Regions from separate parts of the Bacillus sp. SYZHCR11 genome, predicted to be linked through region 3. Evidence: riboswitches for the same ligand, from Rfam matches in the RefSeq annotation. Region 3 holds a riboswitch; each other region holds the start of a gene.
The links. A riboswitch is a leader RNA that binds a small molecule or an ion and turns the genes downstream of it on or off. The one in region 3 is predicted to bind thiamine pyrophosphate.

Region 1 (5,696 bases), 650 kb from region 3:
CGGGTCACTTATATGATGGAGGATTAGCTCAGCTGGGAGAGCATCTGCCTTACAAGCAGAGGGTCGGCGGTTCGAGCCCGTCATCCTCCACCATTATCATCGCGGGGTGGAGCAGTTCGGTAGCTCGTCGGGCTCATAACCCGAAGGTCGCAGGTTCAAATCCTGCCCCCGCAACCAAAAAAATGGTCCGGTAGTTCAGTTGGTTAGAATGCCTGCCTGTCACGCAGGAGGTCGCGGGTTCGAGTCCCGTCCGGACCGCCATTTATAAAAAGGCTCGGTAGCTCAGTTGGTAGAGCAACGGACTGAAAATCCGTGTGTCGGCGGTTCGATTCCGTCCCGAGCCACCATTTGCCGGTCTAGCTCAATTGGTAGAGCAACTGACTTGTAATCAGTAGGTTGGGGGTTCAAGTCCTCTGGCCGGCACTCTAAATGATGGAGGGGTAGCGAAGTGGCTAAACGCGGCGGACTGTAAATCCGCTCCCTCAGGGTTCGGCAGTTCGAATCTGCCCCCCTCCACCATTTTATAAATAGGGGCATAGTTTAACGGTAGAACAGAGGTCTCCAAAACCTCCGGTGTGGGTTCGATTCCTACTGCCCCTGCCACTATATTATTTATTCATCTTCAGATTATGGCGGTTGTGGCGAAGTGGTTAACGCACCAGATTGTGGCTCTGGCACTCGTGGGTTCGATTCCCATCAATCGCCCCATATTATCATTGGGCTATAGCCAAGCGGTAAGGCAACGGACTTTGACTCCGTCATGCGTTGGTTCGAATCCAGCTAGCCCAGTTGCATTTTTTTGAAAACAACAGCATAAGATGTATTAAGTTCTTTTACATGTTGCGGAAGTAGTTCAGTGGTAGAACATCACCTTGCCAAGGTGGGGGTCGCGGGTTCGAATCCCGTCTTCCGCTCCAAATTACGGCGGCATAGCCAAGTGGTAAGGCAGAGGTCTGCAAAACCTTTATCCCCGGTTCGAATCCGGGTGTCGCCTTTCTATTGCCGGGGTGGTGGAATTGGCAGACACACAGGACTTAAAATCCTGCGGTAGGTGACTACCGTGCCGGTTCAAGTCCGGCCCTCGGCACCAATTTAACTTTGAGCGAATTATGTTAAATTGGTCATCAATTTTCTTATTATAAAACATATATGAGAGTGATTTGCATATTGCAGGTCGCTTTTTTTATATAATAAAAGAGTGAAGACTATCAATATAAGTTTCTTGCTTGTATCGTATATACTGCATTACCATTTGAAAAAACTTCACTAAAACCATTGACACTTTATAAAATGCATGTTATATTTATATACGTCGGTTGAACACGACGGATTACATGCCGGTGTGGCGGAATTGGCAGACGCGCACGACTCAAAATCGTGTTCCTTCTGGAGTGCCGGTTCGACCCCGGCCACCGGTATACAAAGGCTTCTACATATTGTAGAAGCCTTTTTTGTTGTATAAAAATATCTCCAAGGCTTGTGAAAACATGATACCTGCAGCAGGAGGAGCTGAAAAGGAAACACCGATTCGGCCGTGGAGTTAAATCATTCCGATCGGGATTAACACTGTTTCTCAGCTGGTGGGTCGGCCATTCAAAAGCGCGCATTATTGGCAGCGGTTATTGCAGTATTTGCTCTTTTTATGTTTCAGCGTTTTCATGCAGGCGAGCTTGTTACCCATTTTATTAAGGGCGGAAACGAATTGGTCAACGTTATTATTATGTTATCGCTGATTTGGGCCGTAACAGCAGTAGCTGAAAATCTGGGATTCTCGAAATATGTTACTTCTCATTTAACATCATGGAGCCCTCATATGTTTATTGCGCCGTCTCTTTTTATACTGGGGGTTGTTATCTCCTATTTTATCGGGTCATCCTGGGGGACTTGGGGCGCTCGGCGTAACGCTGGCGGTTCAGTTACATACCAGCTTATTATTAGCGAGCGGAACATTTGGTTTGCTTCTCCCCTCAGTGATAATACGGTGTTGGGGATCGATGTTGTGAAGTGTACCCGTTCGAAGCTTGTTCCGGCGATTAACGCCGCGGGGATCTCCGTTGTGTTATACGGTGCGTATTTTTCAGATAACAAATACTTTTTGAAGGCGTTATCCGAAATTGGGATAACGCCTTTTTAATGAGCTGTTATACTTGAGAAAAAAAGAAGTGATGACATTGAAGCAGATTATTGCAATGGGCGGCGGGGGGTTTTCCATGGAGCCGGATCATCTTGTGCTGGATCAGTATATTTTAGAGCAGTCGGCGCGGTCAAAGCCGAAAGTTTGTTTTTTGCCGACGGCAAGCGGAGATTCGGAGAAATATACCGGCAGGTTTTATCAGGCCTTTCAAAAGCTGCGGTGTGAGCCGGATCACTTGTCGCTGTTTAAACCGCCGGGTTCTGATCTCAGATCCTTTCTCATGAAGAAAGATATTATATATGTCGGCGGCGGAAATACGCGCAATATGCTTGTCTTATGGAAAGAGTGGGGGCTTGACCTTATTCTTCGTGAGGCTTGGGAAAACGGCATCATCTTAGCGGGTCTCAGCGCTGGAGCGATTTGCTGGTATGAAGAAGGGGGGACGGATTCAGCGGGGGATTTGCGAGAGTTAACAGCTTTAGGATTTTTGCCGGGCAGCTTTTGTCCGCACTATGACGGAGAATCGGAGCGCCGGCCGGTGTATCACCGTCTGATTTCTGAAAAGAAACTCAGGGAGGGCTATGCCGCTGATGACGGCGCTGCGCTTCATTATAAAGACGGTCAGCTGTTCCGGGCTGTCTCATCCCGGGAAACCGCAAAGGGTTATCGGGTTTTTAATACCGAAGAAGGCGTTCGGGAAACAGAGCTTATGACCATTCCGTTATCTGAATTTTGATAATATGCTTTTTTTTGTACACAACTTATGTTACGATGAGAGCGAAATCAATAGTTACTGGGGGTGCCCGTCTGAGCGGGCTGAGAGAGAAGCGGCGGCTTCTTAACCCTTTGGACCTGATCTGGTTCGTACCAGCGTGGGGAAGTAAAGGTTTTATTATTGTTGAGGAAAACAATAATAGTTTCTTTCTGACTGCAAAATCGGGTTCTTCTTTGAACCCGGTTTTTTTGTGCTGGTGCTGAGCTTGGTTCTGTTATTCAAATGATAAAGGAGAGATTTGTATGCAAAATCAATCAGTACAGCAAGCGAACATTTCCATTATGTCGAGTTTTTCCGGCAGTAAAAAGGTTTATGCAGAAGGTTCTTCGCCCGACATACGAGTGCCGATGCGGGAAATCAGCCTGAGTGCGACTACGGGGGCATTCGGGGAAGAGGAGAATGCGCCGGTCCGTGTTTATGATACGAGCGGACCGTATACAGACCCGGATGTACAGATTGATATTCATGAAGGTCTGGGGGCGCTCCGCACAAAGTGGATTACCGGGCGCGGAGATGTAGAAGAATATAACGGCCGGACCGTGAGACCTGAAGACAACGGCTATAAAAAAGAAGATCATGCTGCCGAATACCCCGGCCTGCAGCGGAAACCGCTTCGGGCCAAGCCGGGGAAAAATGTAACACAATTGCATTATGCGAGAAAAGGCATCATTACGCCGGAAATGGAGTTTATCGCAATTCGCGAGCATGTGTCTCCCGAATTTGTCAGAGACGAGGTAGCCAGCGGCCGGGCGATTATTCCTTCTAACGTCAACCACCCGGAAAGCGAGCCGATGATTATCGGCCGGAATTTTCATGTGAAAATTAATGCCAATATCGGCAACTCGGCTGTTACATCTTCTATCGAAGAAGAAGTCGAAAAAATGACGTGGGCGATTCGCTGGGGCGCCGATACGATGATGGATTTATCCACGGGAAAAGACATTCATACGACGCGTGAATGGATTATCCGCAACTGCCCCGTGCCTGTGGGGACGGTGCCGATTTATCAGGCGCTTGAAAAAGTTAATGGCATTGCCGAGGATTTAACGTGGGACATTTATCGTGACACATTGATTGAGCAGGCGGAGCAGGGCGTGGATTATTTCACCATTCATGCCGGCGTACTGCTTCGTTACGTCCCGTTAACGGCTAAACGCACGACGGGAATCGTATCCCGCGGCGGGGCGATTATGGCGCAATGGTGCCTGGCTCATCATCAGGAAAGCTTTCTGTACACGCATTTTGAAGAAATTTGTGAAATCATGAAGACCTATGATATCGCTTTTTCACTTGGTGACGGGCTTCGTCCGGGTTCGATTGCGGATGCCAATGATGAAGCGCAGTTTGCGGAATTGGAGACTCTCGGAGAATTGACGGAGATTGCGTGGAAGCACGATGTGCAAGTGATGATCGAAGGACCGGGTCATGTGCCGATGCATAAAATTAAAGAAAACATGGACAAGCAGCTGGAAATTTGTAAAGAGGCGCCTTTTTACACGCTCGGCCCATTAACAACGGATATCGCTCCTGGCTATGACCACATTACTTCAGCAATCGGCGCGGCGATGATCGGCTGGTACGGGACGGCGATGCTTTGCTATGTCACGCCGAAGGAGCATTTGGGGCTGCCGAATCGTGATGATGTAAGAGAAGGCGTCATTACGTACAAAATCGCGGCACATGCCGCAGACCTTGCTAAAGGGCATCCGGGTGCACAGATCCGTGACGATGCTCTGTCTAAGGCGCGGTTTGAATTCCGGTGGCGTGATCAATTTCATTTGTCGCTTGATCCTGAAAGAGCAATGGAATATCATGATGAAACGCTGCCGGCTGAAGGCGCAAAAACGGCTCACTTCTGTTCGATGTGCGGCCCGAAGTTCTGCAGCATGAGAATTTCTCAGGATATTCGTGATTATGCGAAGGAAAACGGACTTACTGAAGACGAGGCCGTCAATGAAGGGCTGAAAGAAAAAGCAAAAGAGTTTGCAGAGAAGGGAAGCCGCTTATATCAATAAAAGAAAAGATGAAGATGGAGTGTATCCATCTTCATCTTTTTTAGAAAAACGGTGAACGGCGAAGCGGCGGAATGCTCTGCTCGAAGCGGAATATATTTTCCGGATCATATTTCGTTTTGACTTGACGGAGGCGGTGAACATTTTCTCCGTAATACGTTTGCAGCCAGTTTCTGATTTCTCTATCAGGCCAATTCACATAATCTCCCATCGTTTCTCTTGATAGGGACGTTCTCAGTCCTTCGATCCAGCGGACATTTTGTCTTTCTTCTTCAGCAGATGTCCAAGTTGTAATATATTCTTGGGCAATGATTGCGTTGCGATAGTAGAATGCCGTTTGGTCCGGAGCGATCCGTCCGGCCGCCCCGCCGAGAGATTGCTGCCAGACACTGGCGTTTTCGTTCGGAGCGTGCTCTAAATAGCGCTTTAAAGTGGATATTGCGCGTGTTGATAATGGTTTTTCAATAAAGGATCCTGACCGCTTCATCTTTTGCGGCTGATTGCCTCCCGGGTTGTTAAAAAAGGCTGCCGCTTTAATAAATGGCACTGTCTTGACCATGCCGCTTGTCGGTTTTCCCGCTTTCATTAACGGAGCCAGCAGTTCTTTCAGCTCCTCTTTTGTCCCGGTAAATTGACCGAGCGCTTCTATGCGGTTGACTTCCTTAGGCCAAAACTGAATTGATGAGGTAAGCCGGTTGTCTGTAAATGGAGCCCAGCGCTGCCACGTATTAAATACTTCCTCGAAATCATCCCAGCCCCAAGTGACAGAAAAAAC
Region 2 (5,696 bases), 250 kb from region 3:
GATCAGCCGGGCGACTTCTTCCTGGTCTTGGAGCACCCCGGCCGAGATGACACGCGTAAACATGAGATCCTGCACTTTATCGTCAGGCTCGCCGAGAATTAAATCTCTGTAAGAGAGCACTCCGACAAGCTGCTTGCTGTCATTAATCACGTACAAATAATTTATTGATTCTGCGATTTCTGCAAAGCTTTTCAGCTTCACGACCGCATCTTTTACTGTATAATGCTGCGGAATCCAGACGAAGCGGTTCGTCATCATCCGGCCCGCCGATTCTAGCGGATAGTTCATCAAAAGCTGTACGGCCTTTGATTCCTCGGCCTCCATGCTGGATAAAAGCTGTTCTTTCAGTTCTTCATCCATCTCTTCCAGCAATGCGGCGAGATCGTCGTTATCCATTTTATTCATTGCGAGAGTGGCTTTCGTTTTACCGACTTTATGCAAAACGGCAAGCTGAAATTCCCGCTCCAGCTCTCCGATCATGTCGGTGATGTCATCAACCGTCATATATGACAGATAGCGGGCCCTGTGCTTTTCCGGCATTTCTTTAAATAAAAATGCCATGTCATAGGGCTGAAGCTCATCTATCATGTTTCGGAATTCTTTTATTTTTCCGTCCCGCAATAAAATGATAATGCGTAATATGAGTTCGTCATAGGTCATGTTTTGGACCATCGGGACTCGTACCTCCTTTACGGAGACGCGCCGTCCGTCAAGGGAAGTGCGGCGGTTTGTCTCCTCATCATGTCGTCACTGGTTATCTGGCTGTATATGGGTACTTCTTCTGACATACTCGAATGGGGAGAATCCATACTCCGCACCTCCTTATCATGCTCAGTCGTGTACGTTTTGAGGCATAAAAAAAACCTTCCGATATGAAGGCGAAAACAAGCACGGCAAATAAACGTGCGGGGCCTCCAATCGTAGAGCTTTAGCACTGTATGGCATAGGACAGCCATCCAGCTGCGTTAAGAATCACCTTATGTCGATGATTCCTGTTGACCCATTGGCGTCTTTGGACATTTTTGGGCAGCAGCGTATCTCCATACAGGAGCCTCACCTAACGAAGTTCTTATTTGAATTGACACACTGAGATTACAGAAAAAAAAGGAATGTGTCAACCTTAAATTTGTGATTTCAGCACATGCCTATAAAATAAACGGAATAAAGGCATAAAGCCTTTATTCCGGCAAATCGCTTTCATCCTCTTCTGAAAGGAAATGATAGGATTCATGCAGCATGAGCGCGTATTCCCCTTCTTTTGTCGGGTGCGGTACATACTCAGCCTCGTTGATATACTGCTCTTCCCTTTTCTTCATATGACAGACCTCCTTCTCAATTTTAGATTGTCCAAAAGAAGCTCCGTTATCATAGGAAAGAAAAAATCACTTACGGAGAGGGACATGCAGCTATATTTTTCGGATCGTAAAAAAGTTCCTAAGCAGCCACGGGCCCGGTTTGAAACCGAGCGTTAATTGCCACGCGCCGATCGCCTGCAGTCCGAACTCCCGAACGAGAACCATTTTTTCACTCATGCTCCGCACATCCTCAAACCACACTTCATGCGTTCTTCCATTTTCATCAGTATACCGGAAGTACGGGGAACGCTCCTGCTGGGAATAACGGATCATTGATTGATGCTTCATCGCCGTTTCCATGGCGCGCTGATTGGAGATGGCAGATCCGATCGTTCCGGGACGGTACGGAATCACCCAATCATACCCGTACAGCGGAACACCGAGAATCACTTTTCTTCTCGGCACCCTGCTGATGGCAAAATTGATCGTTTGCCTGACCTCTGTTAAAGGCGCCACGGGTCCCGGCTCACTGCCGGCGTGGTGCCAGTCGTACGCCATAATGAACATATAATCGACGACGGCTCCGATTCCGCCGTAATCATATCCCCTCAGCCACGGCACTGCATCACTTGTTTTCGCCGGAACCGATATCGTTAACGCGAGCTGATGCTCTGAAAGCCGGGTTTTTAACTGCCGGAGAAATCCTGTGAAGAGATCCCTGTCAGCTTCTCTGACCCGTTCAAAATCGATATTTACACCGCCGTATCCCTTTCTTACCGTTAAGGAGACGATATTGTTGACGAGATTCGTTCTTGCCGCCGGATTCTGCAGCACTTGATGGGCTAATTCCGGACTGAATCCCCCTTCTGTCAGATTCGTAATGACGGCAAGCGGGCGCACTCTGTTCTGCCATGTGGTTTCTATTGCGGTTCTGTCGTTTAAATCGTTTATGATATCTCCATTCGGGCCGAAATGATATTCAAACAAAGAAATCGCCGAAGAATACGGCGCAAAATCATTAATCAGCTCTCTATCCGCTTCAGGCGTCCGAATGACATAAAATTGCAGGGTTCCCGCAAGATAGTTAGAGATATCAGGGATCTTCACTTTCATACCCGTCCGCAGCCGGTTCGGCGGAATATCCGGGTTTGCCTGCATCAGCTGCATCTGCGGCACATAAGCCTTACCTGCGATAACGGCATACGTATCATTCGGCTGAACCGTATATTCATTAAGAGGGATTAAAAGCGCCTGCCCCGGAACGATATTCGTTTCCTCAAGCCCGTTGACGCTTCTGATGCTGTCAACAGGGTATCCGTACTTTCTGCTGATGGAAAATAACGAGTCGCCAGACTGCACTGTATGAACAAACATAGATGTCCTCCGTTTCCTTTTGATCAAAAGGGCTCTTCTTATCTTTATGAATGATCTTCCGGTCCGATTCCAAACTCTGTTCGGAGAAAGGCTGTTTACAAATCAGACATGATCAACTATGATGATGTCATCATAAAAAACTGTATAGGAAACGCACTAGGGGTGCTGTTATCGGCTGAGATAAAACATGCGGCAGGCGTGTTTTGATCCCTTATAACCCGATCTGGATAATACCAGCGTGGGGAAGTGCAGATTGACCGGAGCGCAGGTTTTTTCCCCATGCGTTTTCGTTCTGCTGCTGCATATTCCCTCGGATATGCAGTTTTTTATTTTTCATTAAAAAACGGGGGAGGACACCGCAATATGAAACTTACGATCAATCGTCTTTCGTAAAATCAACTCTTTCATACATACGACTATCGATAAGAAAGCAGGAGATCACAATGAAAAATTGGAAAATGAGAGAAATTGTCGTCATGTCCGTCATCAGTGTTGTATTTGCTGTCATTTATTTAGTATCAACTCATGCAAGTAATATAGCGGCAGGATTTTTCGGCCGGATGAGCTACGAACCGATTTACGGTATCTGGTTTATCGTCTCGGTGATTGCCGCGTACATTATTCAAAAACCGGGAGCGGCTCTCGTTTCTGAAATCATCGCCGCGTTTGTGGAGTGCTTACTCGGAAATCCGTCAGGACCGATGGTGATTCTGATCGGGATCGCACAGGGAATCGGTGCGGAAGCGGTCTTTTTAGCGACACGCTGGCGGGTGTATACCCTGCCCGTGCTTCTTTTATCCGGTATGGGGTCTTCTGTGACAAGCTTCATTTATGACTTGTTCGTTTCCGGATACTCTGTTTTGAATCCGGGTTTATTAGCCGTCATGCTTCTCATCCGTCTGGTCTCAGGTGCGCTTCTTGCCGGCCTTCTCGGCAAAGCAATCAGTGATGCGCTGGCTTACACAGGAGTGCTGAACGGCATGGCGCTCGGAAAACAATTCAAGAAGAAAAAGAAACAGGTGAACCAAGATGCAGGCATCTGAACCCCTTCTATCCGCCGGCCGTCTTACCTTTTCTTATGATCAGGATGAAAAGCCGATTTTTCAAAACGTGTCCTTTCAGCTCCGCAAAGGAGAGCGGGCTTTATTGCTCGGGCCGAGCGGATGCGGCAAAAGCTCGCTCGCTCTCTGTTTAAACGGTCTGTACCCGGAAGCATGCGATGGGGTTCAATCGGGAACCGTTTCTTTATACGGAACACCTCTTTCACACCTGACAGAACCCGCCGCCAGATCCATCGGCGTCGTGTTTCAAGATCCGGACCAGCAGTTTTGCATGCTGACGGTTGAAGATGAAATCGCCTTCGGCCTGGAAAATTTGCAATATACAAAAGAAGATATGGACGCAATCATCGATGACGTTTTAGAAAAATTAGAGATCACTCATCTGAAAACGCGAACGATCGCTTCGCTGTCAGGCGGTTCAAAACAAAAAGTGGCGCTTGCCTGTATCATTGCGATGGAACCGGAACTCATTATTTTGGACGAACCGACGGCACAGCTTGATCCATATTCGGCACGTGAATTAGTGCGGCTGATCAAAGATCTTCAAGCAAAAAAAGGCTTCGGCCTTCTCGTTATCGAACATCAGCTTGATCACTGGGCGCCGTGGATGGACAGGACGATTGTCCTTGACGAAACAGGTCAGAAGGTGATGGACGGAGAGACGGATGTTATCTTTGAAACAAAGATTGAAGAGCTGATGCAGCTCGGCATTCCGATTCCGCGTGTGATCTCATTGCAGGAGCACGTCAGCATTCCTTTTACATTGTGTAAAGAAAATCTGTTTCACGAACCTGTGCCATCTCTGCCCGAACCCCGGCCCGCCGCGCTTTCGGCAGAAGACGCGCTGAGCGTTCACGAGCTGTCATTCTCAAGAGGAGCAGACGTCATTTTTCAGGATGTGAGCTTTTCCGTAAAAAAAGGATCAATCACCGCGATTGCCGGCCCTAACGGAACAGGAAAATCCACGCTCCTTTCTGCCGCGGCCAAGCTCATCCGTCCGCTGGGCGGAGACATCAAAATAGACGGCAGACCGATTGATTCCTATTCTGAAAAAGAGCTGCGGCGACAGATCGGATATGTTTTCCAGAATCCTGAACACCAGTTTGTCACAGATTCCGTCATTCAAGAGCTGATGTTCGGTTTTGAAAGCAACAGAGCCGCAAAGGAGAAAGCTCTTCAGCTGTTAACCCGATTCGGCATGAGACGCCATGCCTCACAGCATCCGTTTTCTTTAAGCCAAGGACAAAAACGCAGGCTCAGCGTCGCGACGATGCTTATGCACAATGTGAACGTTTTGATGCTTGATGAACCGACTTTCGGACAGGATGCCAAAACGGCGCGGGAGTGTATGCAAATGCTCCGTGAGATTCAAAAGGAAGGAACGGCTGTTTTGATGGTGACACACGATATGGAACTCGTCTCGGATTATGCCGACACGATCCTTGTGCTCTGCGGCACGAAGCTGGTGTACCGCGGAACGCCCGACTCATTGTTTTCTGATCATATCGGAATCGCGGAGCGGGCGCATTTAGCTTTGCCCCTGCGGTATGAATGGATGAAACACGACAGGAGGCGGAGAAATGAACTTGCGGCTGGAGGCTGTTAACCCGTCAATAAAGGCGGCGGCTGTATTGTTATGCGTCATTATGCTGTCATTTATTTATAATCCGTACACCCCTGCTTTGTTTTATATCATCATTGCGGGAGGCGTCCTCTCGGCGGGGCGTGTGCCGCTGAAAAAATGGCTGCTGTTCACGATTCCGTTTGTCATTCTGGCCTTCGGTTCTTTATGGACAGCCGCCGTATTCGGAAACGTCCCGACAACCGGGAGCAATCTGCTGTTTAAGCTCGGGCCGATTGCCGTCAACAGTGATAACGCGGCGCTCGGGATTTCTATCGCGTTTCGTATTTTATGTTTTTCCGCTTTGTCGATGATGTTTCTTTTCACAACCGATCCGATTCTGTT
Region 3 (5,696 bases):
GTTTTCAACATACGCTGTACCGATGATCATCGGAGAAATCCGCAGATATTTGCGGGATAACAATCCGATCCGCGTCTCGAGGTCGCTTCGCGATATCGCATATAAAGCGCTTCAAGTAAGAGAGCGGTTAATCAGTGAGACAAGCAGGGAGCCGACAGCAGAGGAAATCGCCAAAGTTCTTGAAGTGCCCCATGAAGAAATTGTGTTTGCCCTTGACGCCATCCAGGATCCGGTTTCACTGTTTGAGCCGATTTATAATGACGGCGGCGATCCGATCTACGTGATGGACCAGATCAGCGATGAGCGCAACAAGGATACACAATGGATTGAGGAGCTCGCTCTGAAAGAAGGCATGAGAAGACTGAACGAACGGGAAAAAATGATTTTGCGAAAGCGCTTTTTCCAAGGGAAAACCCAAATGGAAGTCGCTGAAGAAATCGGGATATCCCAAGCTCAGGTCTCAAGGCTTGAAAAGGCAGCCATTAAACAAATGAATAAAAATATCCACCAATAACGGAAAAAGCCTTTAAACCTTGTTTAAAGGCTTTTTTCATGCGATGGTTTACGTTTGCAAAAAAGTGATGTATTCTAATGTGTAAAAGTTTTTAGAAAATTTAAATAAAGTAAACGGGGGAAACGGCAATGATTTTACAGCTGGACAGTGTGTCATTAAAAAGAAACGGGAAATGGATTTTGAAAGATATTAACTGGCGCGTCGAGAAAAACGAAAATTGGGTGCTGTACGGATTAAACGGAGCCGGAAAAACGGCTTTGCTGAATATGTTATGCTCTTATTACTTCCCCACTTCAGGAGAGATGCAGGTGCTCGGCCATCAGTTCGGCAAAACAGAGCTCGGTGACAGGCTCAGAAGGAAAATCGGCCTTGTTTCGGCAGGTCTTCAGCACAAATTATATGCCGCGGACTCCGCTTTTGAAATCGCCCTCAGCGGCGCGTACGCCTCAATCGGGCTGTACGAAACTCCGAGTGAGCAGGTAAGGGAAAAAGCGATCGGTCTTCTGAAGGATTTGGGCGCCATCAGTTACGCCGACAGGCGGTACGAAACATTATCACAAGGGGAAAGACAAAGAGCGCTGATTGCGCGGGCGCTTATGGCTGATCCCAAACTGCTGATTTTGGACGAGCCCGTGACGGGTCTTGATTTTATGGCAAGGGAGCAGCTGCTGGACACGATTACGTCGATCGCCGAAAAAGAAAATGCGCCGTCCATCCTTTATGTCACCCATCACGCTGAAGAAATTCTGCCGGTATTTGATCAGGCGCTGCTTTTAAAACAAGGCGAGGTGTTCGCCTCCGGGGAAATCAGGGATATGCTTTCTGACGAGCGGCTTACAGCGTTTTTCGATACGCCTGTCAATGTCTTATGGAACAATGGCCGCCCGTTTTTAACACGTGCAAAAGAGGCATCATCCGTAAAATAACATCAATTCACCCTGGGGGTGCTGCCATGCGGCTGAGAGAGACGTTGTCTCAACCCTTAACGGACCTGATCCGGATCATGCCGGCGGAGGGAAGCGGTGAAAAAAGCGGAGGAAGATCCGTTTTTTACCCGTTTTATTTTAATGAAACGGGTTTTTTGATACAGCCAAAGGGGAGATTTCCAATGCATCAGATTGATATGCTGTTACACCAGGCGGAGAAACGGCGGGGCGATTTAATACAAATAGCTGAAAGGTTGATCGCCTTTCCGACACCGGCTCCGCCTGCAAGAAATACGGCAGAAGCCCAAAAGTGGGTGGCCGGCTTTTTAAAAGAAACGGGCTGCTCGGTCGATATGTGGGATGTGTATCCGGAAGATCCGAATGTAGTCGGTGTTTTAAAAGGGACAGATTCAAGCAGGCATCAAAGCCTGATTTTAAACGGACACATTGATGTGGCAGAAGCCGGGGGCGAAGACTGGAACTCTGACCCGTTTCAGCCGCTCGTAAAAGACGGCATGCTGATCGGAAGGGGCGCCGTTGATATGAAAGGAGGTTTGGCGTGTGTTCTTTTCTCTCTGAAGCTGATCCATGATGCCGGCATTAAGCTTCCGGGCGACCTCATTGTACAGTCTGTAATCGGAGAAGAAGTCGGCGAGGCGGGGACGCTGGAATGCTGCAAACGCGGCTATCACGCGGATTTTGCGGTTGTCGCGGATACGAGCAGCCTGCATATTCAAGGGCAGGGCGGTGTCATCACCGGCTGGATAGAATTGAAAAGCAAACAAACATTTCATGACGGCATGAGGCGCAATATGATTCATGCGGGCGGAGGCACATTCGGAGCGAGCGCCATCGAAAAAATGGCGAAAATCATCACTGCCTTGGGAGAGCTGGAGCGCCACTGGGCGGTAACGAAAAGCTATCCCGGCATTGCGCCCGGCACCAATACGATCAACCCCGCCGTCATTGAAGGCGGAAGACACGCAGCGTTTGTCGCCGATGAATGCCGGTTATGGATCACCGTCCACTTTTATCCGAACGAAACGCACGAACAAGCAGCCGCAGAAATCGAAGACTATATTAATCGTGTCGCTGACAGTGATCTGTGGCTCAAAGAAAACAGGCCGGTGTTCAAATGGGGCGGATCTTCGATGATTGAAGACAGAGGAGAGGTGTTCCCGGCGCTGGAAATCGATCCGGATCATCCGGCAGTTTCTGTCTTGGCTGCATCACACTCTGCCGTCAAAAAACAGGAGCCCGTCATTGATGTTTCCCAAACCGTAACAGACGGAGGATGGCTTTATCAGGCCGGGATTCCGAGCGTCATATACGGCCCCGGCGATTTAAAAAACGCCCACTCCGTAAACGAGGAAGTGTCCGTTGATGAGCTTATGGACTATACGAAAATCATGCTGAGATTTATTCTCGGCTGGTGCAGCCGCAAAAAAGATTGCCCGATGTGACAAGGTTCAGCCCGGCCGTTCATATAATAGGAAAAAGAACGGGCAAAGGGCGTGATACGGATGATCAGCATATCTGAATTTCAAATAAAAGATGTGGTAAACGTGTCGAACGGAAAAAAACTCGGAAGCATCGGGGATATTGATATTAACGTGACAACGGGAAAAATTCAGGCGATTATTTTAGGCGGCAGCGGAAAAGTTCTCGGTTTTTTCGGAAAAGAAGAGGAAATGATCATTCCTTGGCGAAATATAGTTAAAATTGGGGAAGATGTCATCTTAGTGCGTGTAAATGAACCAAAGGGGGGAGCGTAATCCTCCCTTTACTTGTAAAAAGCCGGAAATCTCAATGTTTCCGGCACATTTATTTATCTCATTTTTCAATCAGCCGCTAAACGTATGCTTAAAATTGTGTTAAAATGAGTGGGAAATTACGCTTTTTTAATGTTTGTCGAAAGGTTGGATCTCCATGAATACATATCACCCGTTTAGTCTTACCACCCCCTCGGCACTCATGATAGAAGACTGGAACTGTGTGAATCAGCTTAACACAAAGGTCATCGCCGGATTCACAACGAAAAACGGCGGTGTCAGCAATCCTCCGTATGAGTCATTAAATACCGGATTGCACGTCCGGGACGAAGCTCATGATGTTGTGACAAACCGTGGAGTCATAGCGTCCTTATGCGGTACTGATCTGGATTCCTGGGTGTTCGCCGACCAGACACATGAAAACCGCGTCCGGCGCGTGACAGCCGGGGATAAAGGAAAAGGAGCGAGAGACTATTCTTCCGCATTCCGCGGGACGGACGGGCTCTACACGAAAGATGCGAATCTTTTTTTGGCCCTTTGTTTTGCGGACTGTGTGCCCTTGTATTTTTATGACCCGGTGAAATCCATTATCGGCGCTGCCCATGCCGGATGGAAGGGGACGGTCAAACAAATCGGACGCATCATGACGGAACGCTGGGTAAACGAAGAAGGCTCCCGTTTAACAGATATTCAGGCTGTCATCGGTCCGTCCATCAGCGCGGGAAGTTATACAGTCGACGACCGCGTCATCAATGAAGTGCGGGCGCTGCCCTTTACGGCTGAATCCGCCATATGCGAAACGGAAAAAGGCCAGTATCAACTTGATTTAAAAGAGGTCAACCGTCTTCTTCTGATACATTGCGGCATTCCGGAAGAAAACATTTCAGTCAGCGGATTATGCACCGAACGAGAGCGTGAACTATTCTTTTCACACCGCCGCGACAAAGGGAAAACGGGACGCATGATGTCCTTTATCGGAATGAAGGAGGCATAAGATCTTGCGTGTTGCTGATCAATTACGACATATAAACGAAAGAATAAACGAAGCATGTAACAGATCGGGCCGAAGCCCCGAAGATGTTACCGTCATCGCGGTTACAAAATACGTATCAGCTGAAAGGGCTCAAGAGGCCGTTGATGCCGGTATTACAAGTCTGGGAGAAAACCGGGATGCCGAGCTTATCCATAAGCAGGAAGTCATCAAAGGAAGCCCGAAGTGGCACTTTATCGGCAGTCTTCAGTCCAGAAAGGTGAAGGCCGTCGTTGACCGTGTATCTTATATTCATTCCTTAGACAGACTGTCATTGGCAAAAGAGATTGAAAAACGGGCGCAGCATACGGTTCGCTGTTTTGTGCAGGTGAATACTTCGCTTGAGCCGTCTAAGCACGGTTTGAAAACAGAGGAGGTCATCCCCTTTATCAGAGAGCTTTCTGAGTTTAGAAACATTTCTGTAGAGGGCCTGATGACGATGGCTCCCCTGACAGACGATACAGAAACGATCAGAGCCTGCTTCCGGCAATTGCGTGATCTGAGGGATCAGGTGCAAAAACTGAATCAGACAAACGCGCCGTGCCGGGAACTGTCAATGGGCATGTCAAATGATTATGAAATCGCTGTTGAAGAGGGCGCAACTTTTATCAGAATCGGCTCTTCATTAGTCGGAAATGAACCGGGGGGTGTAAACAAATGAGCATGAAAAATAAACTGAAAAACTTTTTCTCAATGGATGAGGAGGAGTACGAGTACGAATACATTGAAACGGAGCAGGATCATCAGGAAGAGCATGAACAGCAGAAAGATAAACAGCCTGCTTACGCTCAGAAGCCGCAGGGCAAGCAGAACGTAGTAAGCTTGCAAAGTGTTCAGAAATCCTCTAAAGTGGTCTTGAGTGAACCGCGTGTATATGCGGAAGCGCAGGAAATCGCCGATCATTTAAAGAACAGGCGGGCGGTTGTCGTCAATCTGCAGCGCATCCAGCATGATCAGGCGAAAAGAATCGTCGACTTTTTAAGCGGTACCGTCTACGCCATCGGCGGCGACATTCAGAGAATCGGTTCAGATATTTTTCTGTGCACGCCTGATAATGTCGACGTTTCCGGCACGATTTCGGAGCTTATAAATGAAGACGAACATCAGAGGTGGTAAAGCAGGATGATTCTTTATCAAATTTTTTCCGTTCTGAGTTATTTAATTTACATCTACTCGTTTGCCCTGATCATCTATATCTTTATGTCATGGGTGCCGAGTACGAGAGAAACGGCGGTCGGACGGTTTCTCGCAGCGATTTGCGAACCGTATTTAGAGCCGTTCAGAAGGATCATTCCGCCCATTGCCATGCTGGATATATCCCCGATTGTAGCGATTATCGTGCTTCGGTTTGCCACGACGGGACTTTGGGGCCTATACCGCATGATCGCAATGTATACTTGAATGCGACAGTTTGATACGGGCTTGGCACCAGCCAAGCCTCTTTACATAGAAAG

Region 1: another riboswitch for thiamine pyrophosphate. It lies ahead of thiC (phosphomethylpyrimidine synthase ThiC); the one in region 3 lies ahead of AC2CGA_RS03335 (acetylornithine deacetylase).
Region 2: another riboswitch for thiamine pyrophosphate. It lies ahead of AC2CGA_RS04360 (ECF transporter S component); the one in region 3 lies ahead of AC2CGA_RS03335 (acetylornithine deacetylase).

What each region holds. Positions count from the first base shown of each region.
Region 1 covers NZ_JBXUND010000001.1:1,410,503-1,416,198, reverse strand. The annotation lists tRNA gene AC2CGA_RS06620 (tRNA-Glu) at 1-7, shown strand, start outside; tRNA gene AC2CGA_RS06615 (tRNA-Val) at 18-93, shown strand; tRNA gene AC2CGA_RS06610 (tRNA-Met) at 101-177, shown strand; tRNA gene AC2CGA_RS06605 (tRNA-Asp) at 185-261, shown strand; tRNA gene AC2CGA_RS06600 (tRNA-Phe) at 272-347, shown strand; tRNA gene AC2CGA_RS06595 (tRNA-Thr) at 351-423, shown strand; tRNA gene AC2CGA_RS06590 (tRNA-Tyr) at 435-519, shown strand; tRNA gene AC2CGA_RS06585 (tRNA-Trp) at 530-603, shown strand; tRNA gene AC2CGA_RS06580 (tRNA-His) at 633-708, shown strand; tRNA gene AC2CGA_RS06575 (tRNA-Gln) at 718-789, shown strand; tRNA gene AC2CGA_RS06570 (tRNA-Gly) at 843-917, shown strand; tRNA gene AC2CGA_RS06565 (tRNA-Cys) at 924-994, shown strand; tRNA gene AC2CGA_RS06560 (tRNA-Leu) at 1,002-1,090, shown strand; tRNA gene AC2CGA_RS06555 (tRNA-Leu) at 1,337-1,418, shown strand; gene AC2CGA_RS06550 (Na+/H+ antiporter NhaC family protein) at 1,610-2,134, shown strand; gene AC2CGA_RS06545 (Type 1 glutamine amidotransferase-like domain-containing protein) at 2,172-2,870, shown strand; TPP riboswitch at 2,920-3,030, shown strand; gene thiC (phosphomethylpyrimidine synthase ThiC) at 3,152-4,924, shown strand; gene AC2CGA_RS06535 (FAD-binding oxidoreductase) at 4,965-5,696, opposite strand, start outside.
Region 2 covers NZ_JBXUND010000001.1:1,004,215-1,009,910, forward strand. The annotation lists gene mgtE (magnesium transporter) at 1-672, opposite strand, end outside; M-box (ykoK) riboswitch at 907-1,072, opposite strand; gene AC2CGA_RS04350 (transcriptional regulator SplA domain-containing protein) at 1,179-1,316, opposite strand; gene AC2CGA_RS04355 (glycoside hydrolase family 18 protein) at 1,407-2,669, opposite strand; TPP riboswitch at 2,818-2,931, shown strand; gene AC2CGA_RS04360 (ECF transporter S component) at 3,113-3,712, shown strand; gene AC2CGA_RS04365 (ABC transporter ATP-binding protein) at 3,699-5,336, shown strand; gene AC2CGA_RS04370 (energy-coupling factor transporter transmembrane component T family protein) at 5,311-5,696, shown strand, end outside.
Region 3 covers NZ_JBXUND010000001.1:758,624-764,319, reverse strand. The annotation lists gene sigG (RNA polymerase sporulation sigma factor SigG) at 1-514, shown strand, start outside; gene AC2CGA_RS03340 (ABC transporter ATP-binding protein) at 643-1,440, shown strand; TPP riboswitch at 1,445-1,549, shown strand; gene AC2CGA_RS03335 (acetylornithine deacetylase) at 1,623-2,903, shown strand; gene AC2CGA_RS03330 (YlmC/YmxH family sporulation protein) at 2,964-3,215, shown strand; gene pgeF (peptidoglycan editing factor PgeF) at 3,370-4,206, shown strand; gene AC2CGA_RS03320 (YggS family pyridoxal phosphate-dependent enzyme) at 4,211-4,903, shown strand; gene sepF (cell division protein SepF) at 4,900-5,358, shown strand; gene AC2CGA_RS03310 (YggT family protein) at 5,365-5,643, shown strand.